Regions from separate parts of the Paenibacillus sp. FSL R7-0210 genome, predicted to be linked through region 4. Evidence: riboswitches for the same ligand, from Rfam matches in the RefSeq annotation. Region 4 holds a riboswitch; each other region holds the start of a gene.

Region 1 (7,554 bases), 130 kb from region 4:
GTGCATCGATCATTACGGTAGGCATGTTATTCATTATGGAGGAAATCACTGCGGCAATAAAGCCCATCCCCATCGTTGCTGTGAACAGCCCATGATCTGCAACGGCCTGGATGGCATCAGCTAATACATTCGTAAGGCCCGCATTTCTCAGACCATATACGACAACATACATGCCGATGGAAAAGAACACAATGGCCCAAGGTGCCCCCTTCACCACTTCTATTGTGGGGACAGCAGGACTTTTTCTTGCCATGAGCAAGAAAAAGATCGCGATGATACCCGCCACTACAGATACCGGAATGTTCAGAAATTCACTGACAAAGTATCCCGCAAGCAGAACCGCAAGTACAAACCAGGATAACTTAAACATCTGCTTGTCTTTAATAGCCGCTTCAGGTTTTTTTAGCTGGGAGCTATCGAAGTTTCTTGGAATACTTTTACGGAAAAAGAGATAGAGCACACTGATGCTTGCCCCTAAGGAAAATAGGGTAGGCATTAACATCCGTCCGGCGTATTCCATAAAGGTTAGCCCGAAAAAGTCGGCTGATACGATGTTCACCAGATTGCTTACAACTAGGGGCAATGAGGTAGTATCTGCTATAAACCCGCTGGCAATGATGAACGGAAAAACCTTTTTCTCATCAAAATTCAGCGCACGGACCATAGCCAGCACAATCGGTGTTAGAATGAGCGCTGCTCCGTCATTAGCAAAGAATGCCGCGACTACAGCACCAAGAATGATGACATAGATAAACATCCGCATTCCATTCCCGCTAGCAGCTTTGGCCATATGTAAAGCAGCCCATTCGAAGAATCCAATTTTATCGAGGATTAACGAGATCAAGATGATTGCTACAAAGGCCAGTGTGGCATTCCACACAATCAGCGTAACATCCAGAACATCATTCAAGCTGACGACACCGGCAATTAAAGCGAGTAACGCTCCGCCGCAGGCAGACCATCCAATGGACAGATTTTTAGGCTGCCAAATGACAAAAATCAAAGTGACTATAAATATCAGACTTGCCAGAGCTACCAATGGTATTCCCCCAGTTTATGTCTAACTCCACCCATCCGAGCACTCCCTTCAAAGAGTTAAGTTTAATCTCAGGCATCATTATATAATTATACACTTATATATTCAATAGAAAACTGTCATTCGCAGCAAACAGCATTAGACGGTTTATTCAAATGCAATAAAAGGTCACTTGCATTCGGGGTAAGATTTAGGATGGCCTTAACATGGGGTTTATCTACTTTATTTAAAGAATAATAGACCCACTGCCCCCTTTTCTGTTCCTTTACCAATCCGCTGCTTTTTAATTTACGTAGATGCTGACTAACGGCTGGCTGAGAAATGTCAAAGAGATCCACGAATTCACATACACACCACTCTCGCTCTTTTAAAAGAATTAGAATTGTGAGTCGTGTTTTATCTCCAAGGAGCTTTAAATCTTCTGCAAGATCATTTAATGTATCCAATTTTGAATCTCCCCTCTCTGTATATAAGACAATACTTATATTCTAAAACCTTTATCATCAATTATCAACTAAGCACAATTTATATTTGCACTTTGCAACTAAATGCAGTATAACTAGTTCAAGAGGTGAAAACAATGGAAACTCCAAGAGAACTACTCCAAATCATGAGTCGGCGTTTAGGATTACTCAATAAGGATTGCTGTAGCGTAGGAGGATGTAATCTTTCCGCTACCCAAAGTCATCTGTTATATGAGATCGATCGGAGTCACAATCCTTCCATGCAACAAGTCGCCGAAACACTTGGCACAGATATTACAACCTTCAGCAGACAAGTTCAATCTCTGGTGAAAATGAATTTGGTTAAAAAGACATCTGATCCCGCAGATCGAAGAATTTATAACCTGTCACTCACTCCTGAAGGTAAAATGGTAGCTGCAACTATTGATCAACAAATGAATGAATACCTGAACGAGGCCTTCTCACACATGAGTGAGTTTGAAGTAGAAACATTACTACGGTCCATTAAGCTTTTCAACGAATCTATGGGAAAACTCAGCAATTGCTGCGCACCCGTAAAAGGGTGACCTTCTCTTCTCTTTTACTTGTATATTGCAAATTATTTCAGCTGCGGTAATCCACAGGCTATTGCTGAACTGCAGGCGGGTGAACATGTTTTGGACCTTGGGAGTGGCGGCGGATTTGATTGTTTTCTGGCTTCCCGGCAGGTAGGTAATGAAGGCCATGTTATAGGTGTGGATATGACACCTGAGATGATCAGTCGAGCAAGAGATAATGCCCTTAAAGGAAAGTTCAGTAACACCGAATTCAGATTGGGCGAAATAGAGCATCTTCCCGTCGCTGACAATTCGATCAACGTCATTATTTCCAACTGCGTGATTAATCTCTCCCCAGACAAACAGCAAGTATTCCGTGAGGCTTATCGTGTTCTTCAGCCTGCAGGTCGTCTTGCCATATCAGATATCGTAACTACAGCTGAGCTTCCTCCTGAGATCAAAAATGACCTGGATGAATTATATTCGGGTTGTATCTCTGGCGCCTCTTCCATTGCCGATTTGGAGATCATGCTTCAGGAATGCGGCTTTACTGATATCAGCATTGAGCCAAAGGACGAATCTAAAACATTCATTAAAGATTGGGTTCCAGGTGCGAATGTTGACCAATACATCGTCTCTGCTGTAATTAAAGCGAGAAAGTAATCTTAAGGGGATGTTGATATGATCAGTACATTAACTGTCCGTCAGGCCACACCTGAGGATATTGAAAGCATTCTTCGTATCTACAATCAGGGGATCGAGGACCGGATCGCTACACTTGAAACAGAGATGAAAGACTTCTCATATATGGAATCATGGTTCAACGATCACCAAGGCCGTTTTAGCGTTTTGATTGCTGAACGCGAAGGTGAAGTCGTGGGCTGGGCCTCACTGAACCCATATTCTCACCGTTGCGCGTATAACGGCGTCGCTGACCTTTCTGTATATATTGATCGAAGCTTTCGTGGGCAAGGTGTAGGCAGCTCCCTCCTGGAGTCCTTACACAAGGTAGCAAAGGAAAATAGTTTTTATAAAATTGTTCTCTTTACCTTTCCGTTTAATGAGAGTGGTCAAGGATTGTATCGAAAGATGGGCTACCGGCAGGTTGGTGTATTTGAGAAGCAAGGAGTGATGGACGGAGCGTTTATTGATGTGATGATTATGGAGAAGCTGCTATAAAAATGAAGATCAAAAGGAGAAGTTCCATCCGCAAACGGAGGAACTTCTCCTTTTGATCTATTCCTACAATCTCACTTTCATGGAGGCTCCGCATATCGGGCCTGTAAACAGGAGGATCTTAAACATTATATCTGATCTTAATATCATGATTAAAGAATCATTAAGATTCATTTAGCCCCATTTAGGTTGCATTAAAAAGTTAATAAATACGCGATAACTTCAGAAAATCGGGGATGAATGCTAGATTACAAGGGATTTTCTTCATTTTTATATCCTATAGAGTCTTATTTAGTCTCCTAGAGAACTTTCAGCATTTTACAAACAGTGATGCTCAGCGTAAGATTCCTTTTAACAAATGCTGAATTCCCGTCAGGCGGGAAGCGGGGGAACCAAATGGCTGTGACCAGCCGAAATGGGGTGAATCCAAAGAAGATTGAACTCTTCACTGGTAGGACGACTCTCACCGTCCGAATCCGTCAGCTAACCTCGTAAGCACTGGAGAGAGCCTGCATTAACCATGCTTTTTTGCTGCGATCCCGCAAAACCTTTCCATTACACTTATCCATCGTACAGAAAACCAAATATTCCGTTTGGCTTGAGCATGCTGCTGTATGTGAGAATGAAACTGAACTGACAGCCTATGTAGCCACAGCTGAGCAGACCCATAATCTGCAGCGTTATATGAAATCTATAGACAACCTAGGAGGCATTATTCATGATTAACGCCAGACTGTCACGAATCGAGTTGTTCGCATTTAGCTGCCGCCCTTCCTTCATGCATATTTCAGAGCCTTACGGATGCTGGTATGGGGTGTTGAAGTTAACCTTCGGAGGACAGATCAGCTATGGGAATTGCATTCTTTGTGCGGGTGACAATGCGGTGGATTTAATCAAATGGGGCTCTTTTCTGAAAGAGATATGTCATTGTACTGCAGAAGAAGCCACAGAATACGTCCGGATGCACGGACAAGAATGGGCTCCCAATCAACTTAACATGATCAAGACTGCACTCGATAGTATGTTCATTCAAAATGACCAAATCCGAATGAAGGTAGGAGCCGGATCGGAGCGGTATCGCCATCAAAGGACAGAGCAAAGAATCCATTCAATTAATACGGTGAAGAGTCGTCTGAATCCAACCATTTTATTTGCAGAATCGGTATCCTATTATTCACTGCTATAGACATGATCAATTTAAATTATCAAAACTTCAATTGGTCAAAAATCTTAACGAATATTTTTGCAATGTTCTTGGCATCGTCGATACCTCTATGGTGAGTACCTTCAAGCGGCAATTCAAGCATAGACAAGGCTCTCTCCATGCCTACGCCCCGCTTGCGGTCATTTTCCCAACAGGTGACTTCCAGATCAAAAATGATATAGTTCATATCTGCTCCTTTTGAAATTCGAATCGATAGACCCATCGCTCCGGGGCTATGTCTTTTGTTATACTTCCAAGTGAGGTTTCAAATACTTCATTTCGCACTTTAATATAAACCCACACAGAGGAGCGCAAAGACATGAACTTTTTCAAAAAACTGTTTGGCGGCAAGGAAATGGGCAAATCAGAAGACGGTACCACCATTTATGGTTATGACGCTTCGGATGAGCAGCAGGTTACGCCTCCCGCCAATATTTTGTACATGGAAGATTTAAACGAACATTTCAATCGGGTCTTTCCAAACCGGGAAACCGGCGTGTTCCACGAACTGATTTCAGACATCGTACATATTGATGTGAACATTATGGAAGCTACACCTGATGAGCCATACCGGGTGCTGTACACCAATGGGATGAGCGATCTGCCGCTGACGCTCCCGCAGGAGATCCGTGAAGAGTATAAGCATCTAGAACGCGCGGAGCTGATGATGTTTTTGCCGGCGGACTGGCCGCTTACGCAGGAGGATTTCGAGGCGGAGGAGAACTACTGGCCGATCCGGCTGATGAAGATGCTTGCCCGATTCCCGCATATGTATCAGACATGGCTTGGATACGGCCATACGATCCCCAACACGGAGGATTACGAGCCTTATGCGGCTAATACGGAGCTATCCGGCGTGATCCTGTATGCTCTGCCGGAAGAGGTTAGCACCGTCCATACGAAAGACGGCAATCAGGTTCAGGTTTATTTCCTGGTTCCGCTGTACCGGGAGGAAATGGAGTTCAAGCTGGAGTCCGGTATGGATGAACTGGTCGCCAAGCTGTTCGAGCTTCCAGAGGATTTCCTCGTTCTGAATCCGAATAGACGCAACGCTTGTAAATAACTGCCCGGATGAACAAGTTTGAAACAGCTTGAAAAGGCTGAGCCTAAGTCAAGGATATGACTTTGGGCTCAGCCTTTTTATTTCTTATTTCCTAGAACCGCTCATTGATCTGCTCCCCTAACCATGCGCCTTTGCGGACAAGTCTGCGCTGCAGGTCCGCGATGTCGATACTGCGCGTTTCCCGTGAGCCTTTCTCAGTCAGAATTGCCGCAGCCGTACCGGAGGCTTCGCCCATGGCAAAGCAATTGGGCATGACCCGGGTGGAGCCTTGGGCCGCTCTATCGGTTGATATCGCTCTGCCGGCTACGATTACGTTCTGAATACCGGCCGGAAGCAAGGCGCGATAAGGAATGCCGTGGGACTCTCCCGGCGATAGACGTATCATCGTCATGCCGCTCGTAGGCTTTGCCATATGAATATCAATAAAGTAGGCATTGCGGGCAATATCGTCAGGGAACGAACGGCACGCCAGAAAATCGTCGGCAGTGATGATATAATCGCCGATGATCCGCCGGGTTTCCCGAATGCCGATCTGTTCGCCCGTCAACGTCAGGAAAGCGTTCTCGAATCCGGGAATCGCTTCCCGCAGCCAACCGGTAATGTGTTCAACAAGCGCGCGGCCTTCGATTGCTCCGCGGGTCAGATCATCCGTATTTGAACCATCAATCCCGAATACATGGCCGAAATTGAAGCCTGCCGTATGATTGTTCAGCCAGGAAATACCGGCCCAATCTCTCGCGACGCGCAATCGCCCTTCGTGTTTCGCCTTGTTGATCGCATGTTTCAGATCGTGGCCGTGCGTCTCCGCACTTGAGAGAAATTTGTTCCTGTCCAGGTTATTCAGGACGAAGCACATTGTCCCCGGCTGCAGCTCTCCGTCATCTCCACCTTTGGCGAGCTGCCCGCCCGCAAGATAGGTGAGATCCGCATCGCTGGTTGCATCAATGTATATCTTCCCCTTCACAGCCTGGGTTCCGGTCTTGTTATTAATGATCGCCGCTTCAATGATGCCGTCCTGTTGAAGAACTTGACTGACGAAGGTATGATACAGCACTTTAACGCCAGCCTCCATCATCTTTTCGTCCAATACGCGTTTTAAAATTTCCGCATCAATCGGCACCCAATCCAGGCGATCCTTCCATGCTTCCTGAAACGTCTCCTCCATCCTGCTTTTCATAGCAAGCAGAATTTCCAGCCCAATCCCACGGATTACCGGCTTGATCTGATCGGTATACGGGCAAAATGCAGGAACCTGAGAGACCGTCGCCATGCCGCCCAGGTATCCTCTTTGCTCTATCAGCAATACGGATGCCCCGTTTCTTGCCGCTGCGAGCGCTGCGGCTACTCCTGACGGTCCTCCTCCGGCAACGACAACATCCACCTCCGTGTAGACAGGAATATCACGCTCGGGTATTTTAACGGTTAGTGCCATATCGGTCATTCTGACCACCTCCACCTGTTTTCTTCCATTGTAGTTTTAACTTACATCAACCGCGGTGAGTCTGAACGCTCTTGTTTCTTTAATTCACTTGGGGCTACACCCCAATATTTACGAAACACTCTGGCAAAATAGCTGACATCACGATATCCTGCCGCTTCTGCTGCATCATACACCTTAACGCCGCTGTATAAGAGCTCTTTGGCATGCTCCATACTCCGCTTCAGGAGATATTCCGAAATGGATTTCCCTTCCTCCCGCTTAAAGAGCCGGCTAAGGTAAGAGGGATTGACATATAATCTTTCGGCCAGCGTGTGCAAGGTCAGTTCTTCTTTCCCCAGCATTTCCTCCACGGCTTCGATCATTTGTTTAACGAGCCGATGGCTGGAATGCTTTCGCTCGCGTTCCCGGTATTGGGTAATGCGGCTGGCCACTCTTTTGGACCATTCCACGATCTGCTCTTTGGAGAGCAGGGATTCAAAGGACAGAAACATCGAATAATCCTCCTGCAGCACCTCCTGCATCGACCAGCCTCGCGATTGAATCATACGTGTAAATAAGCTGCTCAAATACAGCAAATGCTCGTATACCTTTTGGGTTGAGACCGCTTGGGAGTATACGTCCTTGAAATAGCAGT
Region 2 (7,554 bases), 1.4 Mb from region 4:
TATGGTCTGATTCATCTGAGAATGGAGACGGAATTGCCGCCGCTGGAGCCCTCCAAGACAGAACTATTGCCGCTGCGCAGCAATGATGTGATTCTACAGACGATCTCCAAGGGGATTGTCCTTGTCATTCTGATATTCTCCCTGTATCTGTTCTTTGCCGGGCATAATCATCCCGGGGGAGGTTTTATCGGGGCTTTGATGGCTTCTGCTGCGCTTATGCTCATTGCAATCGCATTTGGAATGGATCAGGTACGTAAGGTGCTCCCTGTGAATTACCGGCTGCTTACAGCTTCCGGGCTCATGCTGGCTATTCTGACAGCGTCAGGTTCATTCCTGTTTGACGCTCCTTTTCTAAGTCACACGTTCGGCCACTTCCATCTGCCAGTACTTGGCGATACGGAGCTGGCGACTGCCGTCCTGTTTGACCTTGGTGTATTCCTGGCTGTAGTCGGCGTGACGATGACCATCATTTTATCGATCGGAGGGGAGAAGAAATGGAACTCGTAATGGCGGTAGCGGTCGGAATTCTGTTCATGATCGGTGTTTACCTGATTCTCTCCAAAAGCCTGCTGCGCATTGTGCTGGGAACCTCCTTGCTGACGCATGGAGTCCATCTGCTGCTGCTCACGATGGCCGGGCTCAAAAGGGGGGCAGCCCCTGTACTAGGCAAGGCGGATACCTATGTTGATCCGCTGCCGCAGGCGCTGATTCTAACCTCCATTGTCATCAGCTTTGGGGTCACAGCTTTCTTTTTCGTACTCGCATACCGGTCTTATCAGACGCGGGGTACTGATGAAATGGACAGCATTAAGGAGGACAACGAATGAGTAATCTATTGGTGCTCCCGATTCTCATTCCGCTGGCTACGGCTGTCATCCTGATTTTTCTCAAAGAGAAGATCCGGCTTCAGCGCGTGATTAGTGCGCTCAGCGGTCTGCTTAACATTCTGATTGCGGTGCTGCTGGTTACACGTGTCCACTCCGAGGGCATACTGACCCTGCAGATGGGGGGCTGGGCTCCTCCGTATGGCATTGTATTTGTAGGTGATATGTTTGCTGTATTGCTGGTAACGATGGCTTCGATCGTCAGTTTTGCGATTCTGTGCTACTCCTTCAGCAGTATTGGAGAGCAGCGGGAGCGGTTCTATTACTATACGTTCTTTCAGTTTTTGCTGGTCGGGGTATACGGCTCGTTTCTTACGGGGGATATTTTCAACCTGTTTGTCTTTTTTGAGGTCATGCTGATTTCTTCTTATGCGCTCATCTCACTCGGTGGGACCAAGCTTCAGCTAAGAGAAACGTCGAAATACCTGCTTATTAATATCGTATCCTCGACACTGTTCGTAGCTGCGGTAGCTTATCTCTATGCAGCGGTAGGAACGCTCAACATGGCGCACCTGTCCCAGCGTATCGCTGAAGCGGGACAAGGCGGCGTGCTTAATGTGATTGCTGTTTTGTTCTTGATTGTATTCTCCCTGAAGGCAGGACTATTCCTGTTCTTCTGGCTTCCAGGGTCCTACAGTGCACCTCCGGCGGCTGTCAGAGCGTTGTTCGGTGCCCTGCTGACCAAAGTAGGACTCTATGCAATCATCCGCACCTTCACGTTGTTGTTCGTGAACGATCCCGGCTTCACTCATGACTGGATCGCCTGGATGGCTGCTGCTACCATGATCCTGGGCAGCCTGGGGGCAGTGGCTTATAGGGATATCCCGCGGATTCTGAATTATAACGTCATTATCAGCGTTGGATTTGTAGCCTTTGGGCTTGCTGCAGGGACTGCAGATTCAATGAATGGGGCAGTCTTCTATCTGCTGCACGATATGCTGGCCAAGGGACTTATGTTTATTCTGGGCGGGATGATTATATCCGCAGCCGGAACTGACCGGCTAGGCAGTATGGGCGGGATGATCAGAAAGTATCCGCTCCTCGGCTGGATGTTTTTTATTCTGGCGCTCGCCCTGGTGGGGATTCCGCCGCTTAGCGGTTTTGCCGGCAAAATTATGATCCTCCGTGGAGCGTTGTCCGAGGGGATGCTGACGCTGTCCCTCATTGGTCTGGGATCAAGCTTTCTGGTGCTGTTCTCCCTGATGAAGGTGTTCAGGCTGGCCTTCTGGGGAAATGAACCCAAGGAAGAGCAGCCTAAGGTGAGCTTGAAGGTTGCTTCGGCTGTGGCTGCCGGCCTGCTGCTGCTTGTGATTGCAATGGGGATCGGAGCGGAGTATGTGTATACTTATGTATCGCAGGCTGGCGAGGTTCTGGCTTCACCTGCGCTATATATTGAAGCCATAATGAAGGAGTAGTGAATATGGCCTTACAATTCCTGTTTAATCTGTTGATTGCCTTTCTGTGGATGGCGATAAATAACAATGGCTCTGGCTCAAGCTTCTTAGTAGGTTATCTGCTGGGCATCGGACTTTTACTGTTATTTAGGAAATCCAGGTCCCAGCCCCGGACCTTCTATCTCATACGTATATGGGCTGTACTGAAGCTTCTGCTGATCTTTGCCCGTGAACTTACGGTCTCGAATTTCGTGGTCATTGGCCATATCATCCGTCCAAAACTGGCTATACGTCCCGGTATCTTTGCTTATGAGACTGCCTTGGCCACACCCTGGGAGGTCACACTGCTCTCGTGCCTGATTTGTCTGACACCGGGAACCCTGACTCTTGATGTGTCCAAGGATGGCAAGACGCTGTACATTCATGCTATTGATATTAAAGATGCACAGCTGATGGTCACGCAGATTAGAGGCACTTTCGAACGAGCGATCAGGGAGGTGACCCGTTAATGATCCCAGTTATGCTAACCGTGGCCATGATCATTCTGGCTCTGGCGATGCTGGCCTGCCTGTTCCGTCTCCTGAAAGGGCCAACCCGCTCCGACAGGGTTGCCGCACTCGATACGATCGGCATTCATGTACTCGCTATGATAACCGTCTTCAGTATGCTGCTGGATACCCAGGATTTTATAGAAGTCATTCTGGTTATCGGGATTCTGACGTTTATTGGTACTACGGCACTGGCCAGATATATTGAACGGGGAGCCGTTATAGAGGATGGAGGGAACCCCAATGACAGGTGAACTGATTAGCTCTATTCTTGTGGTAATGGGTGCAGTCTTCTGCGGCTTAAGTGCCTTCGGCTTAGTCCGGCTGCCCGATGTCTATCTGCGTTCACATGCGGCTACCAAAAGTGCAACCTTCGGGGTATTGTGTTTGCTGACAGGAGGTTTCCTGTACTTTTGGTTCAAAGACGGAACGGTTAATGTCAAGCTTCTGCTGGCGATTGTATTTGTATTCATCACTTCACCGGTAGCAGGTCACTTAAATGGCCGGGCTGCCTACCGTTCCGGAGTGCCCTTATGGAAGGGAAGCGTTCAGGATGACCTGAAGGTGCTGGGGGAAGAAAGCAAGGAAACGTCTGTAAAATAATAGTTAATCGCTGAATTCCTTATAGGAAGCGGGGGAACCAGGTTACATGGGGTGAATCTCGGGAAAAACGAGTAGGGCTACTTTCAGGCCCGAATCCGGCAGCTAACCCCGCAAGCGTTCATGAGAGGATGCACTGTATATGCCGCATATTGAAGTGAATGGAACGTCGCTGTATTATGAGATGTCGGGCAGCGGTCTGCCTATTGTTTTTATTCATGATTATTCGACCTCTCATCATCTGTTTGAGCCGCAAGCGGATTATTTCAGCAAGCGTGCCAAAGTGATCGTATTCGATTTGAGAGGGAACGGGCAATCGGGTAAAATGGATGTGGAGATCAGCCGGATCGTAGACACACAATGTGAAGATTTGAAGCTGTTATTGGACGCTTTATCTGTAGAGAAGGCTGTTATCGTAGCTTGTTCCAGTGGTGCTGTGCTCGCCCAGAAATTCGCCTATCTGTACCCTGAACGGATAATAAATATGGTATTGGTGGACAGTTATTTTCAGGAGGATTACACGGCGAGAGGCAGTAAAATGAAAGGAATCTTTGAGGTCTGCGCATGGGCGGCCCATTATCTTCCTGCCGAAATGTTCGTCCGTTCCTTGCGCATCACCTACAATAAGTGGCTCTCGGCTTATCATATTCTCAGGAAAGAGCTTGTGCATGAACGGACAACGGAATTAATTAAGCAGCGGCTGGCACTTAGACAAACGGACAGCTACGGGTTCGCATTACGGCTGCAGATTCCTGTTCTTGTTGTATCCGGGAATCAGAATGAATGGGCGCTGGAGCAGGTGAAAAGAACAGCCAGCAAGTATCCGTCTGCCCGTCTGGCGATCCTTGAGGATGCGATGTATCCGACTCATCTGTGTCAGCCCCAGCTCTTCAACCGTATATTACTGGATTATCTTAGGGAACAGCATAGTTTTCAGCGGGCGGCAGCTGGCAACTAACTTGAATTATAATGGGAGCCAATGATATGTTCTTTAACAAAATCTCATCCTTCATCACAAATCTCAGACTGACCTCATCCAGAATCATTTTACTCGGTTTTGCAGTCCCTATATTTCTTGGTACAGTGCTGCTGGCCTTGCCGATATCTTCGTCCAGCGGACTTAGTATAGGGTGGCTGGCAGCACTGTTTACTTCGACTTCAGCCGTATGTGTAACGGGCCTCGTTGTACTTGATACCGGTACCGATTTTTCTCATTTTGGACAGGTCATTATCCTACTTCTGATTCAAATTGGCGGTTTGGGATTTATGACATTCAGTGTTTTGATCGCCGTGATCTTGGGGAAAAAGATTGGATTAAAAGAACGTCTGCTTATCCAGCAATCATCTAATTCTGTAACAACACAAGGAGTCGTGCGGTTATCACTCAGTATCTTTCTCATTTCATTTATCGTGGAGACAACTGGAGCTATAGTGTTGGCCCTTCGATGGGCAAATGAACTAGGAACAACAAGGTCCATTTATTATGGAATATTCCATTCAGTGTCTGCCTTCAATAACGCCGGATTTGGATTATGGCCAGACAGTCTGAGCCGCTATGTGGGTGACCCGTTAGTTAATATTGTTATCTCTTTTTTGTTTATCATCGGCGGGATTGGGTTCACGGTGATTCTGGATCTGTACCGGAAAAGAAGATGGAGAGATCTTTCCTTTCATACAAAAATAGTTTTAATTACTTCTGGACTCCTTTGTATGGCAGGGTTTTTGGTGATTTTTGCGATTGAACTTTTTAACACAAAAACATTCAGTACTCTCTCTTGGAGTGAAAGAACTTGGGCGGCATATTTTCAGGGTGTTGTTACCCGGACAGCCGGCTTTAATTCCATCGATATTGGAGCAATGCTCCCGGCCTCACAATTTTTTATGATTTTCCTGATGTTTGTTGGGGCTTCGTCCGGATCGACTGGAGGAGGTATAAAAACGACCACATTTGCTGTACTTATGTTAAGTATCGTCTCAACGATTAAGGGGAAAACAGATGTGCAACTGCTTAAAAAACGCATCTCCCAGGATATCATATTCAGGGCACTGGCAGTAATGACCATATCCCTGGGTGTAGTTCTTACAGCCACCTTTCTTCTATCCATTACAGAATATGCTCATCCTAAAGATTTCCTGGCGCTTCTCTTTGAAGCAACCTCTGCATTTGGAACTGTAGGAATGTCTATGGGAATAACATCAGAACTTTCGCCACTGGGAAAATGCATCATCATAATTACAATGTACATCGGGAGACTAGGGCCTTTGACTTTAGCTTTAGCACTGGCACAAAAAAATGTGAAGCAAAAATATCGGTATCCGGAGGATAAGCTGCTTATCGGGTAAAGTTTACTGAGCTGCGCTAATTCTAATGATTTTCAACGTTATTGTGCTATCTTCTTTTGTTTATTGGGTTGAAGATGTTTTTATCTCATAACCTAGTTATAAATAATTTGATTGCATTTTGCAAGTATTGTATAAAATGCAGGGTCCGATTGGAAGGAAGCAGGAATTAATATTTGCTTTTGAGACATGGTATCTAATATATAAGTACATAATTATGTACCACGTATTTAAGAATTCTAAGAGGACAGTGCATATGTTCAACATCGAAATGGCAGAGAAATTAAAGGTACTGGGTGACAAAACCAGACTTACAATTATGGGATTGTTAAAGGATAAAGAATGGTGCGGGTTCGTGATCAAGTGGGCGAGCGCATCAAGCAATTCGCTATACAGGTGAATAAGACAGAGATACAGCCGGGGCTTCCCGGCTGTATCTCTAAGGAGGACGCGGAGTTCAATTTCCAGGGTTCGTTCGAAAAGCCGCGTGTAATAGACACAACAAGCCCTCCATACAATTTCTCAATAAATCCTGCTCATATACTCTGAGGGGGAGCAGCCCTTCACTTTGCGGAATACCCGGCTAAAGTAAAAGGGGGAGTTGAAGCCGAGCCGCTCGCTGATCTCGGAGACATTCAGATTTGTGTTGCGCATCATTCCTGCTGCTTTGTCCATGAAGAATTGGGCATTGTACATTTGGATGGTGCTCCCTGTTTTATGTTTGAAGACTTCACACAAGTAACTGTAATTCATCTCCAGAGAAGCGGAAAGCTCCTGTGAATTGAGGGTGTAGCTGTCCTTTTGTTCAAGAAATCCGATAATTCTGCTTACCGTCCGGTCCGACTTGCTCAGCGGGGACTGGTGAAGAGACTGCCTGAAGAGAGTGATGAACAGCTCCATCGTTTGCAGGCATAGCGTGATGGTGCGGAGCGGATCTGTTGTATTGTACAGTTGAACGGCGGCTTTCAGCTGCTTCTCCAGCTTCTCGGGGTGTGAGATCCTTCCGTGCTTGGGAAGTGTAATGCACTTACGGAATTCTTCTAATAATGGTTTTCCTTTTAATGGATTACCGTTCTGCTCCGCTTCTCCCTCGGAATTACAGAAGAAATGAATCCAGTACCATGAAGTGCCCGCAGGTGTGCGGGGTTCTCCCCAGTGATGCAGACCGCTTTTCAGGAACAGAAATTCTCCCTTGCGGATGAGATACTCCGTTTCTTCCTCCCAGACCTCCATTTGCCCATCGGCCAAATAGAGGAAAACTTCCCACTCCAGCCTCCTGTCAGGATGCGTATATAAGCTTTCAGTCCTATGGGAACCCAAATCTTGTACGTTCAATACTTTATCGAAGTGTAATATCACGTTGTTGTGCATGCCTTATCCTCCTTACATAAACAGATACAAAATCTGAAAATAGTATAGGTTAACCAAAGGTGATGAATTCAATTATAGATGTCCGGCATTATAAAATATAGATGCAGGAGTTCTACGCTGCACTATTATTTTATAGAAACTGAGGTGTCCGAGCTTGTATGCTAACTTTGGTCTGGATGAAGTAAGGCTGACTGACGGGGATTTTGCGTGCCGCAGAGCGCTTGTTAAAAAGTATATTACTGAGTTTGATACGAACCGGCTTATGCACACATTTAGAATCAATGCGGGAATGGGGTCTTCTGCAGAGCCCCTGGGCGGATGGGAAGCCGTGGAGGTTGGCCTCCGGGGACATTTAGCCGGACATTTTCTGTCGGCTTGTGCCAAATTCGGATTTGGGGACCGGGATGAGGTTTTGAA
Region 3 (7,554 bases), 4.2 Mb from region 4:
TGGTAGGCGCGGATGGCGCGCTGGTTCCAGGTCAGCACCTCCAGGTCGATCTCACATTCCGGGTAACGCGACCGTGCTGCCTGCACAATAGCCTTCATGAACAGATGTCCCATTCCATGGCCGCACAGCTCGGGCCGCATTCCGACACCAAGCCGGACTACCCCCTCCATCGGAAAGAGCTGGGCGAAGCCGCACAGATCCCCCTCTCCATTCACAACCGATACATATTGCTCACTTCGCAGCTGCGGGTCTCCGAACTCCACGCCCAGCGCCTGCATCTGCTCCCAGGACATCCAGCCGTAAATATTATACGGCGGCTTGTAGCTCCACTCACAGATCTCAGCGGCATGCTGCGGCTCCATAGGCACCACGTAAAAGGTTAGCGGGGAGCTAATCATTGGGGGAGGCCTCCTTCCAAGGGACATAGATTCATTTCTTCTATTAATTATATACAAAAACAGCCAGTTTCGACGCAATTTCCTTACGGAAATGCAGAAACTTGACAAACGGCAAAATATATTTTCCGAAAGCGCAGAATCAGTGTTTTACAAATATAGAGAGGGGTAAGTAATTTTATAGACAAAAAAAGCCCTTCCCCAAGATTTCGGCAAAAATCTCGGAAAAGAGCGTTAGGTTACAAAGGATTATTGTACATCATCGTTGTCTTGGGAATCCGAAGCTACAGTCTTGTAGGCATCTGTACTCATGATTCGCTTGGCGCCAACGTAGCGGTTGACGTAATAGCTGTCACTCAGCGAACTGATGGTTACACCACGTGAGGAAGAGGCATGGGCGAATTCGCCGTCACCAACATAAATACCTACATGGGATATGCCCTTACCGCTTGTATTGAAGAATACAAGATCGCCCGGTCTCATCTCGTCACGGGACACGGCAGAGCCCATCTGATACTGGGAGCCGGATTGATGGGGCAGGTTAATGCCGATCTTATCAAAAACATACATTGTAAATCCGGAGCAATCAAACCCGTTAGTTGATGTACCGCCGGACACGTATTTGGTTCCGATGGCTTTGTCGATCACTTTATCCATTTTGGAATCCGCGAAAGCGCTTCCTGCTCCGATGGTGAAGATAATGGACAAGCTTAGTACTGCGGCTGCTAGCTTCTTCTTCAAAAGTAAATACCCCTTCCAATGCCTACGAGGTTAGCTTAAGGGTTCGGTTGAAGGTCCCCTATGACCCCTCTTAGAATAGGAGGTCAATTCACCCAAAGTGGTTCCCCCGTTTCCCTAATTCATTAGGGAACTCGGCACGACTGTTGATTAGGATTAGCGGTTCATTCAATACATGACAAAACCTTTGTTAAAATCGATTCAATAATTACAAAAATGTTACTAAAAACTCACTGCGATAATTGTAACAAAGACTAAGGCGCTTGGCAATCACTTATAACATATTAATGCATCTTTTTTGCTGTTTTTTAGAGTTATAGCCCTTTCCAAAGACTCATATCTATGCGCAGGGGTTAATTTATATGATTATTTCTTTGTTTTTGCAAGAAAATGCTGTTTCAAGGCTGCGAATTCAGTGTAAAAGGTAGAATAAGGAAAAGGAAAAACCCGGAAATGATTACGGCAATAATCATCCCGGGCTCGTATAAGTTACATTTAGTTGTTAGAGGCTGAAATATTCGGGGTATGCTTCAAGGGTTCAATCGTAAGCGACAGCTTGGTAGGCTGTTGTGCTCATTACTCGTTTGGCGCCAACGTAGCGGTTGGCCCAGTAGGACTGGCTCATCGAACTGATGGTTACACCACGTGAACTTGAGGACTGTGCGAACTTCCCGTTTCCAACATAAATACCGACATGGGACACTCCGTTACCCAGGGTGTTGAAGAACACGAGATCACCGGAACGCAGATTGCTCTTGGATACACTTGTTCCAACTTTGAACTGTGCTTTGGAGGTACGGGGCAAGGTAAGCCCGACATTCTTGAACACATACTTGGTAAATCCGGAACAGTCGAAGCCGCTGGTGGTTGTGCCCCCGGTTTTATACGACGTTCCAATGGTTTTTGAAATCACAGTATCCATCTTAGAATCTGCGAAGGCACTGCCCGCTCCGAGTGTGAATACCATCACAAGACCCAGCGCTGCTGCGGTGCATTTTTTCTTGAAATTCTGACTAATCAAAAGATGTACTCCTTCCAGGGCCTGCGAGGTTAGCTTAAGGATTCGGTAGAAGGTTCCCCTATGACCCCTCTAAAGCGAGATCAATTCACCCAAAATATGGTTCCCCCACTTCCCGGTGCAGGGAATTCGGCGTTTTATGCACCAGAACAGTGACTTATCGGTATTGCTTAAATTGCAAGAGTTACGGAATATTTTGCTTGAAAGATTACAACTTTGTTACTACTGGTACAGCCATCATTGTATCAGAGGATTTCCCCTTTTGCAAATGCTTTTGTCCTCCGTTCAAGCAAAAAAGAGTCCTGCTCCCTGATAAGGGGCTGTGACTCTCTTTAGTATGCCGCTTCAGCAGCTTATTATTGTGGAAATGATTTACTGGACCAAAGGTGGTACTGGGCAGCGATTCCCCACATATCGAACAGCGTGGAGGGCAGCGGAGCTGCCTGGCGGAGCATAAGGGCCGGCAATCCGGGATAGAACAGAGCAGAGGCGCTGCAGAGCAGAATTACGGCCAGGCTTCCCGCCCCCAGAACGATGGATATACCGATCGAAGGCAGCAGCATCTTCAGGCAGATCAGCAGTGAGGAGAACATGCCGGTACCGGCGGTATAGCCGAATTGCATATAGAGCAGAAGCTTGCGGACAAGGAAGAGATAGAGCAGCCAGCCCAGCACATAAGGCACCAGCTTCAGCAGAAGCTGGACATCGAGAACACCGCTGAGCAGATGACGGTACATACGCGGAAGCAGCCAAGAGAGCGGCAGGAGGGTTAGCGCCCATTCGATGAGGCTGAACACCAGCACCGGCAGCCCATATTTTCTCATTCCGGGAAAAAAGAACAGTCCCCGCGCTCCGTCGCGCTCCTGGTGAAGCTCGTGCAGCAGCCCTGCACGGATAAAGGGAGTCACCAGCAGCCTTAGCACTGTCAGCGCAAGCAGCAGCCACAGCCAGTGCTGGACGGCGGGGTCGGTGCGCAGCGCGGTCTGCCCCTCGATATAATACAGCAGCCTGCCTATTCCGCTGCCGCCGGCATTCGCATCCGGGTAGCGGAGCAGGACGGGGACAACCGCGCTTTTAATGAATTTGTACAGGAAATATCCCCAGAACAGCCGGTAGATAAATAGCAGAATCAATATATAGAATTGCTCTTTCATGCTGATCCAACCGCGGGCAATTGAACTTTTCACCATTCCTTCACCTCACCAGACAAGAGTTCCGAGCAGGGTTTCAAGCAGAGTTGATGCACTAAGCGTCCAGCGGGAGAGTGTACGCGGCTCAAGCTCCGCCATTCTGAAATTATTAAGATGCCTGCTCTCCAGCAGAATGGAATGCCCCGGATCGATCTCTGCGGAGACCAGCGGCGCTTTATACGCTAACTCAAAGGAAGTAGCCTTACCCTCGCCATTCCAGTATTGCTGCACCGTGTACCCGTCTGCGAAGGTGAATTTCACGGGAACATCGGGGTACAGGCTGCCCTTATTACTTACATCAACCACAGCGCTGTAGCGGCTCCCACCGCCGTCACTGTTGTCCTGTCTGACGGTGAGCCTGATATCGTCAACTGCGAAGTCGGGTGCACCCCCGCTATAGACATACCGCTCAAAATACGTCTGCCAGGATTGCTTGGTCACTTTCTCCACAACCTTCTGGAAGTCGGCGGTGGACGGATGCTGGAAGCGGTATTTGCGGGCATAGGCGGCGAGGATGGCATCCATATTCTTGGTCCCGGCGATGCGTTCGATATCCTTCAGCACCAGCTTGCCCCGGATGTATACATTGCGCGTGTAGGCGTCATCACCGGTGTATTTCCAGGTCTCCAGCTTAAGCGGCTGTGAAGAGGAGACCAGGCTGGACTGCAGCGGGAGGCTTGAGACCACACCGTATTCCTGTTCCATCAGCCGGTCTTCGGCATAAGAGGTGAAGCTCTCATCCAGCCAGGCTTCTTCGAATTCATTGCTGGCCACCAGGCCGTAGAAATATTGGTGCCCGATCTCATGGATGATCGTGCGCTCCAGGGAGGTGCCCGGTGAAGTGTCCGTGGCGCCGAAGGCGGTAATCAGGGTCGGATACTCCATTCCTCCGGCCCCGTTGCCGGACTCCGGCGGGACAACAATCGATAAGGTAGAGTAGGGATAAGGGCCGTACCACTTGCTGAAAGCCATCAGTGCAGCCTCAGCCGCCTGAAAGTAACGCTCCTGGAGATGCTTATGCAGCGGGTCCAGATAGAGCTTAATCTTCACCCCGGGCACCTGCGGCGCGGAGAAGGCCTTCTCGGCAACCACGAAATCAGGCGATGCCGCCCAGGCGAAGTCGTGGACGTCATCTGCATAGAACTGATAGATCTTGCGCCCCTTCACCACCTTGGCGTCTCTCACCGGAAACCCGGTTGCGGCGACCTTATACTCGGGCGGGACAGAAATCGATACATTGTAAATTCCAAAATCACTGTAGAACTCGGAGTTGCCGTGGTATTGATGCAGGTTCCAGCCCTCTTCCTTGAGTCCTCTTCTGCCGGCAGGCTCATAGACGCTAAGCTTCGGAAACCACTGGCCGGCCATCACGAAGTCGCCAGCGGTTCCCATCCGGGCGAAAATTTTCGGCAGCTTGACCTCGAATTTAAGCCTTACCGTAACGCTCTCGCCGCCGTTCACCGGCTGCGGCAGATGGACCTTGAGCAGTGTTCTGTCATTGACATTGCCGTCGTCCGGCTGCACATATTGGGTGCGCTGCATCAGCGAAATGCCCTCGGAGGTCCGCAAATCTGTCAGGGTAATGCTCCCGTAACCCCCAGCAGGCATGGTGTCACCGCGAAGCGTGCCCCCGGACTCCTTCATGAAGGTGGTGCCGGCGGATGAGAATGCATTGGGATACAGATGAAAGTAGAGCTCCTGGACCGGCTTTGCGCCCGGATGGGTCCAGGTCAGCGTCTCGGAGGCGACCAGGGTCTCCTTATCAGGCAGGAGCTCCACATCCATGTGATATTCAACCACGCGCTGGCTTAAAGCCTCTGTCTCCGATGTGTAGATCGTATCTGAAAGATCGGACTGCACGGGCTGCTGCCGGGGGATAATGGCGGGGGACTTGGCCTCTTTTGGAACAGAGGCAGTCCATACGGCAGGGCTATGCCCTGACAGAAACCATATTCCGCCTCCAAGCAAGGTGAGGACAGCCAGGACTGCGAAGATGAGGGTATACCTTAATGAATGTGGCTTCATACTATGATTCCTCCCGTGACAAGCATCTACGGGATGTATATGTTTGCAATCGCCGCATTATTAGCTAAAATTAAATAATTAGTGAATGGAAAGGATGTGCACATGTGGATAACGTACAACCGGAGGGCAAAAAACAAATTGCCTTGAATATTGTGAACGCCAGAGCCAAGCATAAAGGCTTCGGTGCAGGCTCGATTGATCTGAACAATGTATCGCCTGTCATTATTGATCAGGGCATCGCCGTTATTGATATAGGTGCCATGCATGCCAAGAGCAAAGTGGAGAAGGGAATTAAATTCTCTATGAACCGTGAGGATGTTCCGGCGGGAAGACAGGTTTGGGTCGTATGGGTCGCCGTTGACCGTACCCCGGAGGGACAGTTCTACGGCGGAATTACCGCCTGTGAGATGTGGATTGACACCGAAGCGCGGCGCGGCTGGAAGATTCTTGCGGATCATGTAAATAAGCTGGATGCGGCCTTGAAGCGCAAGCTTATTCTGGATGGACTTGGAAGTGCTGAGCGGGCAGCGCTGAAATCCCTGCTGATGGCCCATAATGAAGAGTGGTGGGCCGCTTCGCCTGAGGAGCTGAAAGCTGCGCTATCGGAATAGAAGATCAGGTTATATGCTTCGCCCAAAAATTAAGGCTTGGCCCCAACGGGGCCAAGCCTTATCTGATGTCTAAGCAGGGATGAATGGATAACGGTTACTGCGGATCTGTTCTGCCGGGAGTGTTCAGCTTGCGCTTGAGTTGGCTGACTCTGGCTTGGCTGATGCCGAGAACCTCGGCAAGCTCCTTCTGGTTGGCATAGGGATGATCTTCGATCGCTTTCATAAGACGCAGACTCATTTCTTCGGTCTTGCTTCTCCGTCCCCCGCGGGCTGGCTCGGGATGCTCTTCTGCTGAACTAGGGGAGGCATGGATGGGTTCTGATCCGCGGTCGGGGTCACTAAGCTCCTTCAGACAGGTGTTGCAAATGAACTGATCCTTATAGTAGGTCACATGATCAAGACTTCTGCAAAAGGTGCATTCTGTGGAGGTGTACTTTCGGAGGACGATGATATCCTCATCCAGTATAAAAAATTCGATAGGATCCCCAATGTCAATATTACGTGTCATGCGGATTTCTACGGGAACCACAATTCTTCCGAGACTGTCTAAGCTTCGGATCATGCCTGTATCTTTCATCCCATGTCCCTCATTTACATCTTTATATTTTTTGTAGATATATATGATTATAGCAGTAATTGTAAGTTTAGAGAACGGGGGAAGCGTATACAAATAGGGGGATTTATTGTCATTTTATAGGAGTGTTTATCATTTTTTGGCGCCTAAGGGTGCGGAGATCAAAATATAGAAGAAAAACCTCTCCGCCTGGAAAGCTCCAAGGGAGAGGCTGATTAGGGTTCTCTTATTAATACCCAATATACCACAGCCGAAACAGCGGTATAGGCCTTTAGACCAGCCTGTGGGGCTGTGCCTGCGGATCGCTGACCGAGACATAAGGATTGCCCTTCAGATAGAAGCGCCAGGGGCGCCCGGCATACTCTTCCGCATAAGGAATATTGATGCGCGGGGCCTCGACAATATCCAGGGACTCCGGGTCATCCCCCTGCTCGATGCTCAGCGGGCCTTCCGGCAGATCGAACCTGGTATTGTTAAGACTCTTGTCAATCCGCAGCGCCCGGCACAGCTTGCCCGGCCCGCCCGAGAGGTCCGAGGGCTTCCTCACGGCAACTCCTCTATATGCCGCCATAAGCTCGGCATCCCTCTCCGTAAGCGGCTCTACTGCCCGGATCAGAACGGCATGCGGCTCGTCCTGAGCGGCAGTTACGACATTCAGGCAATGGTACATGCCGTAGATCAGGTATACATACACTGCGCCTCCGGCGCTGAACATGACCTCTGTACGGGCGGTCCGGCGGCTGCCATACGCATGGCTGCCTTTATCCTCAGCGCCTCCATAGCTCTCTGTCTCCACAATACGGCAGCGGATGTCCCCGTCTTCTGTGCGGCGGACGAGATGCTGGCCAAGAAGGCGCGGTGCTGCATCAACTGCCGGGAGCTTGTAGAGCTCAGGCTGGAGCAGCTGTGGCGCGTCCGGCTCAAGGCCGGCGGAGTGATTCGGCTTCATGAATGGATGACACACCTTCCTGCGGCGGAGTTAGGCGGGCGTACGCCTCTGCCA
Region 4 (7,554 bases):
GCTTCACGGGGGCAGTCCTCCAAGCTGGAGCTGAAGGTACGGAGCAAAGGCGGGGAGCAGCTGATCTGTAGTGTCACCGTCTTTCCTTTGCTGCATCATACGGAGCAGTGGGTCTATATTGTGGCCGAGGATGTGACTGCCCTGATGAAGTATCAGTATGAGCTGCTGGAGGCCAGGGATACCGCGGAGAGTGCGGTGACGATGAAAAGCGAGTTCCTCGCCACCATGAGCCATGAAATCCGCACGCCGCTGAACGGCATTATCGGCGTCAACCAGCTGCTGTCCGAGGAGATCAGCAATCCTGAGCATCTGGAGCTCCTGCGGCTTCAGAGTACAAGCAGCCATGCTCTGCTGCATGTGATGAGCGATATTCTCGACATCTCCCGGCTGGAGGCGGATGCCCTCTCGCTGAACAAGGATTCTTTCGGGCTGAAGGCGCTGCTCCAGGGCTGTATGGACCTGTTCATGGTGAGCACACAAGACAAGCCGTTATCTCTGGAGCTTCTGATCGAGGAGGGGCTTCCTGACAAGTTCACCGGGGATGCTGCGCGTATCCGCCAGATTCTCATCAACCTGATCGGCAATGCGGTGAAATTCACGCCATCCGGCACGGTAACGGTTAAGGTGGAGTCCTATGGCGTCAGGGAGACCGCTCAGGCGCTGCAATTCATGGTGCGCGACACCGGCATTGGCATCTCACCGGATAAGCTGCAGCTGCTCTTCCAGTCCTTCTCGCAGGTGGACGGGTCGCATACCCGTAAGTACCCCGGCACGGGTCTGGGCCTTGCGATCTGCAAGAAGCTTGTAGACCTGATGCAAGGAGAGATCTGGGCAGAACCGGCAGAAGGGGGCGGCACACAATTCTTCTTCAGAATTAAGCTGCAGTCGCAGGAGCATTCCCCGGAGGTATTTTTCGGCAAGGATACAGGGGAGGGGGAGTCAGCGGAGGAGAATGAAGCCGTATAAGACAGCGATTGCCAACAAGAGAGTTAACATTATATAATTTGAAAGTAACTATTCTTTTATCACGATAGTCCTGAGGACGGAAAGGAACTCTCTTTGAGCAAAACAAAAAAGAACAATGTCACGGCTCCCCAGATGAGCAAGCAGGAGAAGCGCAGGGCAGAGCAGGAGCAGCAGAAGCAGAAAACGAGAATTCTGATCGTGAGTACGGTGGCCATCGTCATTATTATTTTTGTAGGCTTATTTATGCTGGCATCGAAGGACTCTTCGCCTGCCGGTACAGACAGTAAGCCGGTTGCCTTCAATTACAGCGAAATGATGCGGCTTGGCAAGGAGGATGCTCCGGTCAAAATTGTGGAATTCGGCGATTTCAAATGTCCGGCTTGCGCCCAGTTCACCGGTGTGATCAAGCCGCAGATCGTTCAGGGCTATGTCGATCAGAATAAAGCAGCCTTCTATTTCGTGAATCTGGCCTTCCTCGGTACGGATTCCAGAACGGCCTCCCTGGCAGCGCTATCGGTCTATCATCAGAACCAGGAAGCGTTCTGGAAGTATTTCGATGCGATCTATGCCAATCAGGGGAATGAAGAGAAGGAATGGGCTACACCTGACTTCCTGGTGAGTCTCGCCAAGCAGCTGGAGCTGCCGGTGGATTACGACCTGCTGCGCAAGGACATTGACGAGCGTACCTACGTAAGCGAGCTGGAGCGGGATATTCAGCTTGGCACCGATACGGGCGTAACGAATACGCCTTCCTTGTACGTGAACGGCATCAAGGTGAAGGAGCCTTTCAATATGGAGGCGATTGACGCCCAGATTCAGGCAGCAACAGCAGCAGCGGGAGCAGGGACCGCCCAATGACCGCCTTCTCTGCCTTCTGCCGGCGTAACTGTCTCTACTTGGCCTGGTTCGTCTGTGTGGTGGCTGTAGCAGGAAGCCTGTATCTCAGTGAGGTCCTAAATTACGAGCCCTGTAAGCTGTGCTGGTTCCAGCGGATCTTCATGTATCCGCAGCTGTTCCTGCTGGGGATCGCCACCTACCGGGGGGACAAGCGGATCATTCCATACGTGCTTCCCCTTAGTCTGATTGGCGGCAGCATCTCCATATATCATTATGCGGAGCAGAAAATTCCGGCGCTCAGCAAGGTGCTTCCCTGTACCATCGGCGTACCGTGCAACAAGGATTATCTGAACTGGTTCGGATTTATAACGATCCCTCTGCTTGCACTTATAGCCTTTGCCTTAATCTCCATTCTGCTCTGGACAGGACGCAAAGAGGAGCCTGCGGAGTAAGAAGCTGACGGGCAGAAGGAAGAGAAGAGAATACCCTTAATTTTAGTAAAAAATAATATGCAAAAACCCTGTAAAATCACGTGGTAAAGGGATAATGAAAGAGAATGAAAGATCAAGACATACCGGATGATGAATTTGGTTGTTTTGAGTGCTTTTCATTCTTTTTTCATTTGTTTCCACGCTTTACGGAAGACGTGTTGTAGCTTAATATTAGTCCTTGTGAGAAGTTGAATATGCGCTGAATTTTCCGGAAGGAAAAACGGGGGAACCACACTTTGGCCAAGGCCAAAAGGGGTGAATCGGAGCAGGCTACTTGACCTGTAACCGTAGGGCTACCACAGTCCGAATCCGCCAGCTAACCTCGTAAGCCACTAGTGGGATAATGACCATGCACACTAAGGCATGCGGATCATTTCCGTATGCTTATTTTGGTGCCTGCATTTATGAAATCCACTTATGAAAACAGCGCAGGGAAACCCGTTTCAACTTAACCAAGAGAGGAACTGTTACTACAATGGTAAGCAAGGTAAAACGACTATTGATCGGGCGTCCGATGAAGTCGAACGAACTCGATCATGAAAAGTTATCCAAGGTGAAAGCACTGGCTGTCCTGTCTTCTGATGCGCTCTCGTCTGTAGCCTACGGAACAGAACAAATTCTGATTGTACTGGTGGCCGCCGGGTTCACCGCTATCTGGTACTCCTTGCCAATTGCATTAGCCGTATTGGGCCTGCTGGCTATTCTGATTCTGTCCTACCGGCAGACGATCTTCGCTTATCCCCAAGGCGGGGGCGCGTATATTGTCGCCAAAAGCAATCTAGGGGTGCATACCGGCTTACTGGCCGGCGGCTCTCTGCTGGTGGATTACATTCTGACGGTGGCGGTAAGTGCGTCGGCGGGGACGGATGCAATCACTTCAGCTTTTCCAAGTCTGCATAATCATAGTGTTCTGATAGCGGTATCTGTTATCGTGCTCTTAACGATTGTTAACCTGCGGGGAGTGACCGAATCGGCCTCCTTCATCGCTATCCCGGTCTATCTGTTCGTGGTTTCCATCTTCGTGCTCATCATCTCGGGGGTCTTCAAATATATGACCGGCGGCGCCCATGCCCATGTTCCTGAGATTGGCTCGGCCGTATCGAACGTGAGTATGTTTCTGCTGCTGAAGGCCTTCAGCTCCGGCTGTTCGGCTCTGACCGGGGTAGAAGCGGTCTCCAATGCCATTCCTAACTTCAAAGCGCCCGCGGAGAAAAATGCAGCCAAAACGCTGATGCTCATGGGCCTCATTCTCGGGGTAATGTTCACAGGTATTACGCTGCTCGCTTACTGGTACGGTATCATGCCTGATGAGAAGGCCACCGTGGTCTCACAGATTACCGAATCTACCTTCGGCCGCGGCGGACTGTACTTCTTCATTCAGGGGATTACGGCGGTTATCCTGTTCCTGGCAGCCAATACGGCGTACTCGGCCTTCCCGCTGCTGGCGTTCATGTTCGCCAAAGACAAATATCTGCCCCATGCCTTCATGGTGCGCGGCGACCGGCTGGGCTTCTCCAACGGTATTATTTTCCTCGGTGTTATGTCGGCTGTGCTGGTGGCGGCGTTTCACGGGAATACGGAAGGACTCATTCCATTATATGCAGTAGGGGTATTCATTCCGTTCACGCTGTCGCAGCTGGGCATGATGGTCCAATGGTACAGAACGAAGCCGAAAGGCTGGCAGAGCAAGTTCGCCGTCAATACGGTGGGGATGCTCACTACATTAACGATCACCCTGATTTTCATAATCACTAAATTCTCCAGCGTGTGGATGGCCTTCATCTTCCTGCCGGCTGTTATCATCGTGTTCCACCGGATTCACCGCCATTATATGAATATTGCCGATCAGCTGCGGATCTGCCCGGCTACCGATAAGCCTTGTATCAAAGGAAGCACCGTAGTCGTTCCGGTCGCCGGTGTGACTCGTGCTGTACTGCATTCGATCAGCTATGCGAAGTCATTGACAGATAATGTGGTCGCTGTATATGTAGGCTTCGATGAAGAAGAGATTCACAAGATGGAGCAGAAGTGGGAGGAGTGGAACCCCGGCGTACGCCTGATCGTCCTGCGCTCCCGCTACCGCAGCATTATCCGCCCGCTGGTGAAGTTCATCGATACAGTAGAGTGGAAGACCTCTTCAACGGATCATATTACCGTCCTGATTCCGCAATTCGTGACCAAGCACTGGTGGCAGGCGGTGCTGCATAATCAGACCAGCTTGTTCATCCGTTCATATCTGATGAATCAGAAGGACATTGTAATCGCGACTGTACCTTTCCATCTGCATAAATAATATAGAAGATTAGGAAGATGGCTGTTTCTGCTTAATGCGGAGACGGCCGTTTTTACGTTATTATAAGTTATTGGTTGACATAGAGAATGAGAATCAATATCATCAGTATAGACAAGATGAAGGTAACAGAGCTTTTGCCAATCATGAGGGTAACATACAGGAGGGGTATTCAATGTTTTCGTTCAACCTGCAAGGATCAAGAAGCGGGAAGCTGGCGGTGGCCGGACTTATGACTACAACACTGCTGCTGTCCGCTTGCGGAAATGATAATAGCAACGCAGGCAGTAACGGTGGAGCAGGCACCGCACCTGCGGCAACCGCAGAAGCGACTGCGGAGGCCACTGCGGTACCTGCAGCAACTGCTGCACCCGCTGTGGAGAAGACCGTAACGGATGCAATGGGACATAAGGTGACCGTTCCCGCTAATCCGCAGCGTGTAATTGCTTCTTATCTGGAGGATTATCTGGTAGCACTCGGCGTGACTCCGGTTGCCCAGTGGTCTACGAAGAATGGTACTCAGGCTTACCTGGCCGCTGAGCTTAAGGACGTTCCGCCGATCAGCTATGACCTGCCGCTTGAAGCCGTCACCAGCTTCACGCCGGATTTTCACATCGTCCAGTCGGAGGGCTCGGTTCAGAACGGTCTTTATGACCAGCTGAATAAGATTGCACCAACCTATGTACTCGGCGATGAGGTCAGCAGTGACTGGCGCGCAGCCTTGCTCAAGATCGGTGAGCTGCTCAATAAGACACCGGAAGCGGAGAAGGCTATTGCAGACTATGACCAGAAAGCGGCTTCAGCCAAAGCGGCTGTCTCAGCGGCAATTGGCGATGATTCAGTAGCGGTTCTGTGGCTGGTGTCCAAGAATTTCTTCATTGTAGATGAGACCCGCAGCAGCGGTGCGGTATTGTATGGCGATCTTGGAGTGAAGCTCCCGAATCTCGTGACCGACATTCCTGCAGAATCCAGAGCACCGTGGAACCCGATTTCACTGGAGAAATTATCTGAGCTGACTGCAGAGCATATCATTCTGGTGAATAGTGACAAGGCAAGCGGAGCTGAGATTACAGAAGGTGCAGTCTGGAAGGGAATTCCGGCCGTTAAGGCAGGGAATGTTCATGAATTCGGCAAAGATACCAGCTGGCTGTACAGCGGCCCTATAGCCAATACCAAGACCATCGATGATATTCTGAGCAGTTTTGTAAAATAGGTTCTTTACCAGCCGGAGAATTGTGCAGGCTTTTATATCCTTAGGATATAGAAGCCTGCCTCTTTTTTAAGTTGAACAATATTCATATCTTTGCGATAATGAGAATCATAATCATCTATATTTCCCTAATAATCCTGATAAGGAGACGGCATATGGCTTCATCCACAGATTCTGCTCTACAAGCTCCTTCTGTTGAAGGGAACACATCTGTCCGGTCGCGGCCGCTTGCCGCTGCTGTTATTCTGGTGCTGGGAATAGCAGCGATTGTCTTCGGCCTGATGGTATCCGTATCGGTTGGTGCGGCGGATATCCGGCTGGCTACCGTATGGGAGGCGGTGTTCCGGTTCAATCCGGAGCTGCCCCAGCATCAGGTCATCCGGGAGCTGCGGATTCCCCGGGCTGCCGCAGGAGCGCTGGTCGGCGCATGTTTTGCCGTTGCCGGTGCGATTATGCAGGGGATGACCCGCAACCCGCTGGCGGATTCCGGACTGATTGGTCTTAATGCAGGTGCGGGCGTTGGACTGGCCCTGGCTTTTGCCTTCGCGCCAACACTATCCTTCGCGTACATCATGCTGTACTGCTTCCTTGGAGCGGCTGTAGCCTCACTGCTGGTATTCGGGATCGGATCGCTCTCCCATAGCGGACTGACCCCGCTTCGGCTGACCCTCGCCGGTGCGGCAGTAAGCGCCATGCTGCTGGCGGTCAGCCAGGGCATTGCTATCCTGTTCAGCCTCTCCCAGGATATCGCCTTTTGGATGGCCGGGGGGATTGGAGGAGCGAGCTGGAAGCAGCTGCAGGTAATATCTCCTTGGGTCGCGGCGGCCCTAATCGGTGCGCTGATGTTGTCGCGTTCGATTACGCTACTGAGCCTGGGCAGGGATGTTGCAGCAGGTCTCGGACAGCGCACCGGTCTGGTACAGACTGCAGGGATGATTATTGTCGTCATCCTCGCCGGAGCGGCAGTCTCCACGGTGGGGCCGATCGCTTTTGTCGGATTAATGATTCCGCATATTACGCGTTACCTCGTTGGGGTTGACTACCGCTGGATTATTCCCTGCTCCGCAGTCCTTGGAAGCATTCTGGTCCTGGTGGCCGATATTGCGGCCAGGATGATTAATGCGCCATACGAAACACCAATAGGTGCCTTAATTGCAGTATTCGGCGTACCGTTCTTCATCTATCTGGCCAGCAAACGCAAGGGGGAGCTGAAATGAACCGTTCCACCTCATTCCCCCCGGCCAAGCCGCGCCGTTCCAGAGAGGCTGGTATTCTGACACTGCTTGCTGTGCTTATCGTCATTCTGTTTCTGGTCAGTATGAATACCGGCTTAATGCGTCTGTCACCGCTCGAAGTTCTACATACCCTATCCGGCAACGGCACCAAGCAGCAGCAGCTGATTCTGTTTGATTTCCGGCTGCCGCGCATCGTGATCTCCTTGCTGATTGGTGCAGGCTTTGCGGTCGCCGGAGTGATTCTGCAAGGCTTGTCGCGTAATGCTCTCGCTGAGCCTTCCACCCTGGGGATCAATGCCGGAGCCGGATTCGCCGTACTGATCTTTATCTCCTTTGTACCGTCTACTACAGCAGCTCCGATCCTCGTGCTTCCGCTACTGGCGCTTGCAGGGGCCTCGCTTACTGCAACACTGATCTACTTCCTGTCTTACAGGAGGGAGGATGGGCTCTCGCCGACACGGCTGATCCTGATCGGGATTGCTGTGGGTGCCGGGATATACGCTTTTCAGCTTATTTTGTCATTAA

What was found. A riboswitch is a leader RNA that binds a small molecule or an ion and turns the genes downstream of it on or off. The one in region 4 is predicted to bind cyclic di-AMP.
Positions count from the first base shown of each region.
Region 1: it holds a riboswitch for cyclic di-AMP, as region 4 does, so the genes downstream of both, MKY64_RS10265 (hypothetical protein) here and MKY64_RS09610 (APC family permease) in region 4, are expected to answer to the same signal.
Region 2: it holds a riboswitch for cyclic di-AMP, as region 4 does, so the genes downstream of both, MKY64_RS15460 (alpha/beta fold hydrolase) here and MKY64_RS09610 (APC family permease) in region 4, are expected to answer to the same signal.
Region 3: it holds a riboswitch for cyclic di-AMP, as region 4 does, so the genes downstream of both, MKY64_RS26890 (C40 family peptidase) here and MKY64_RS09610 (APC family permease) in region 4, are expected to answer to the same signal.

Region 1 is NZ_JBBPAR010000001.1:2,337,692-2,345,245, forward strand. Features, by position in the region: gene MKY64_RS10240 (arsenic transporter) at 1-1,045, opposite strand, end outside; gene MKY64_RS10245 (ArsR/SmtB family transcription factor) at 1,156-1,482, opposite strand; gene MKY64_RS10250 (MarR family winged helix-turn-helix transcriptional regulator) at 1,617-2,066, shown strand; partial or broken gene arsM (arsenite methyltransferase) at 2,109-2,699, shown strand; gene MKY64_RS10260 (arsinothricin resistance N-acetyltransferase ArsN1 family A) at 2,718-3,215, shown strand; cyclic di-AMP (ydaO/yuaA leader) riboswitch at 3,562-3,725, shown strand; gene MKY64_RS10265 (hypothetical protein) at 3,931-4,398, shown strand; partial or broken gene MKY64_RS10270 (3'-5' exonuclease) at 4,418-4,552, opposite strand; gene MKY64_RS10275 (suppressor of fused domain protein) at 4,736-5,479, shown strand; gene MKY64_RS10280 (FAD-dependent oxidoreductase) at 5,571-6,920, opposite strand; gene MKY64_RS10285 (response regulator) at 6,962-7,554, opposite strand, start outside.
Region 2 is NZ_JBBPAR010000001.1:3,583,643-3,591,196, reverse strand. Features, by position in the region: gene MKY64_RS15490 (Na+/H+ antiporter subunit A) at 1-507, shown strand, start outside; gene MKY64_RS15485 (Na(+)/H(+) antiporter subunit C) at 495-827, shown strand; gene MKY64_RS15480 (Na+/H+ antiporter subunit D) at 824-2,299, shown strand; gene MKY64_RS15475 (Na+/H+ antiporter subunit E) at 2,305-2,787, shown strand; gene MKY64_RS15470 (Na(+)/H(+) antiporter subunit F1) at 2,787-3,080, shown strand; gene mnhG (monovalent cation/H(+) antiporter subunit G) at 3,070-3,429, shown strand; cyclic di-AMP (ydaO/yuaA leader) riboswitch at 3,428-3,561, shown strand; gene MKY64_RS15460 (alpha/beta fold hydrolase) at 3,569-4,384, shown strand; gene MKY64_RS15455 (TrkH family potassium uptake protein) at 4,411-5,769, shown strand; gene MKY64_RS15450 (hypothetical protein) at 6,023-6,166, shown strand; gene MKY64_RS15445 (AraC family transcriptional regulator) at 6,289-7,137, opposite strand; gene MKY64_RS15440 (beta-L-arabinofuranosidase domain-containing protein) at 7,292-7,554, shown strand, end outside.
Region 3 is NZ_JBBPAR010000001.1:6,360,094-6,367,647, reverse strand. Features, by position in the region: gene MKY64_RS26900 (GNAT family N-acetyltransferase) at 1-398, opposite strand, end outside; gene MKY64_RS26895 (C40 family peptidase) at 645-1,136, opposite strand; cyclic di-AMP (ydaO/yuaA leader) riboswitch at 1,141-1,283, opposite strand; gene MKY64_RS26890 (C40 family peptidase) at 1,672-2,100, opposite strand; cyclic di-AMP (ydaO/yuaA leader) riboswitch at 2,158-2,296, opposite strand; gene MKY64_RS26885 (hypothetical protein) at 2,508-3,341, opposite strand; gene MKY64_RS26880 (M1 family aminopeptidase) at 3,351-5,366, opposite strand; gene MKY64_RS26875 (YwhD family protein) at 5,471-5,977, shown strand; gene MKY64_RS26870 (AbrB/MazE/SpoVT family DNA-binding domain-containing protein) at 6,072-6,554, opposite strand; gene MKY64_RS26865 (DNA-3-methyladenine glycosylase) at 6,823-7,500, opposite strand.
Region 4 is NZ_JBBPAR010000001.1:2,203,614-2,211,167, forward strand. Features, by position in the region: gene MKY64_RS09595 (sensor histidine kinase) at 1-966, shown strand, start outside; gene MKY64_RS09600 (DsbA family protein) at 1,060-1,824, shown strand; gene MKY64_RS09605 (disulfide oxidoreductase) at 1,821-2,255, shown strand; cyclic di-AMP (ydaO/yuaA leader) riboswitch at 2,482-2,641, shown strand; gene MKY64_RS09610 (APC family permease) at 2,770-4,587, shown strand; gene MKY64_RS09615 (ABC transporter substrate-binding protein) at 4,760-5,797, shown strand; gene MKY64_RS09620 (FecCD family ABC transporter permease) at 5,950-7,011, shown strand; gene MKY64_RS09625 (FecCD family ABC transporter permease) at 7,008-7,554, shown strand, end outside.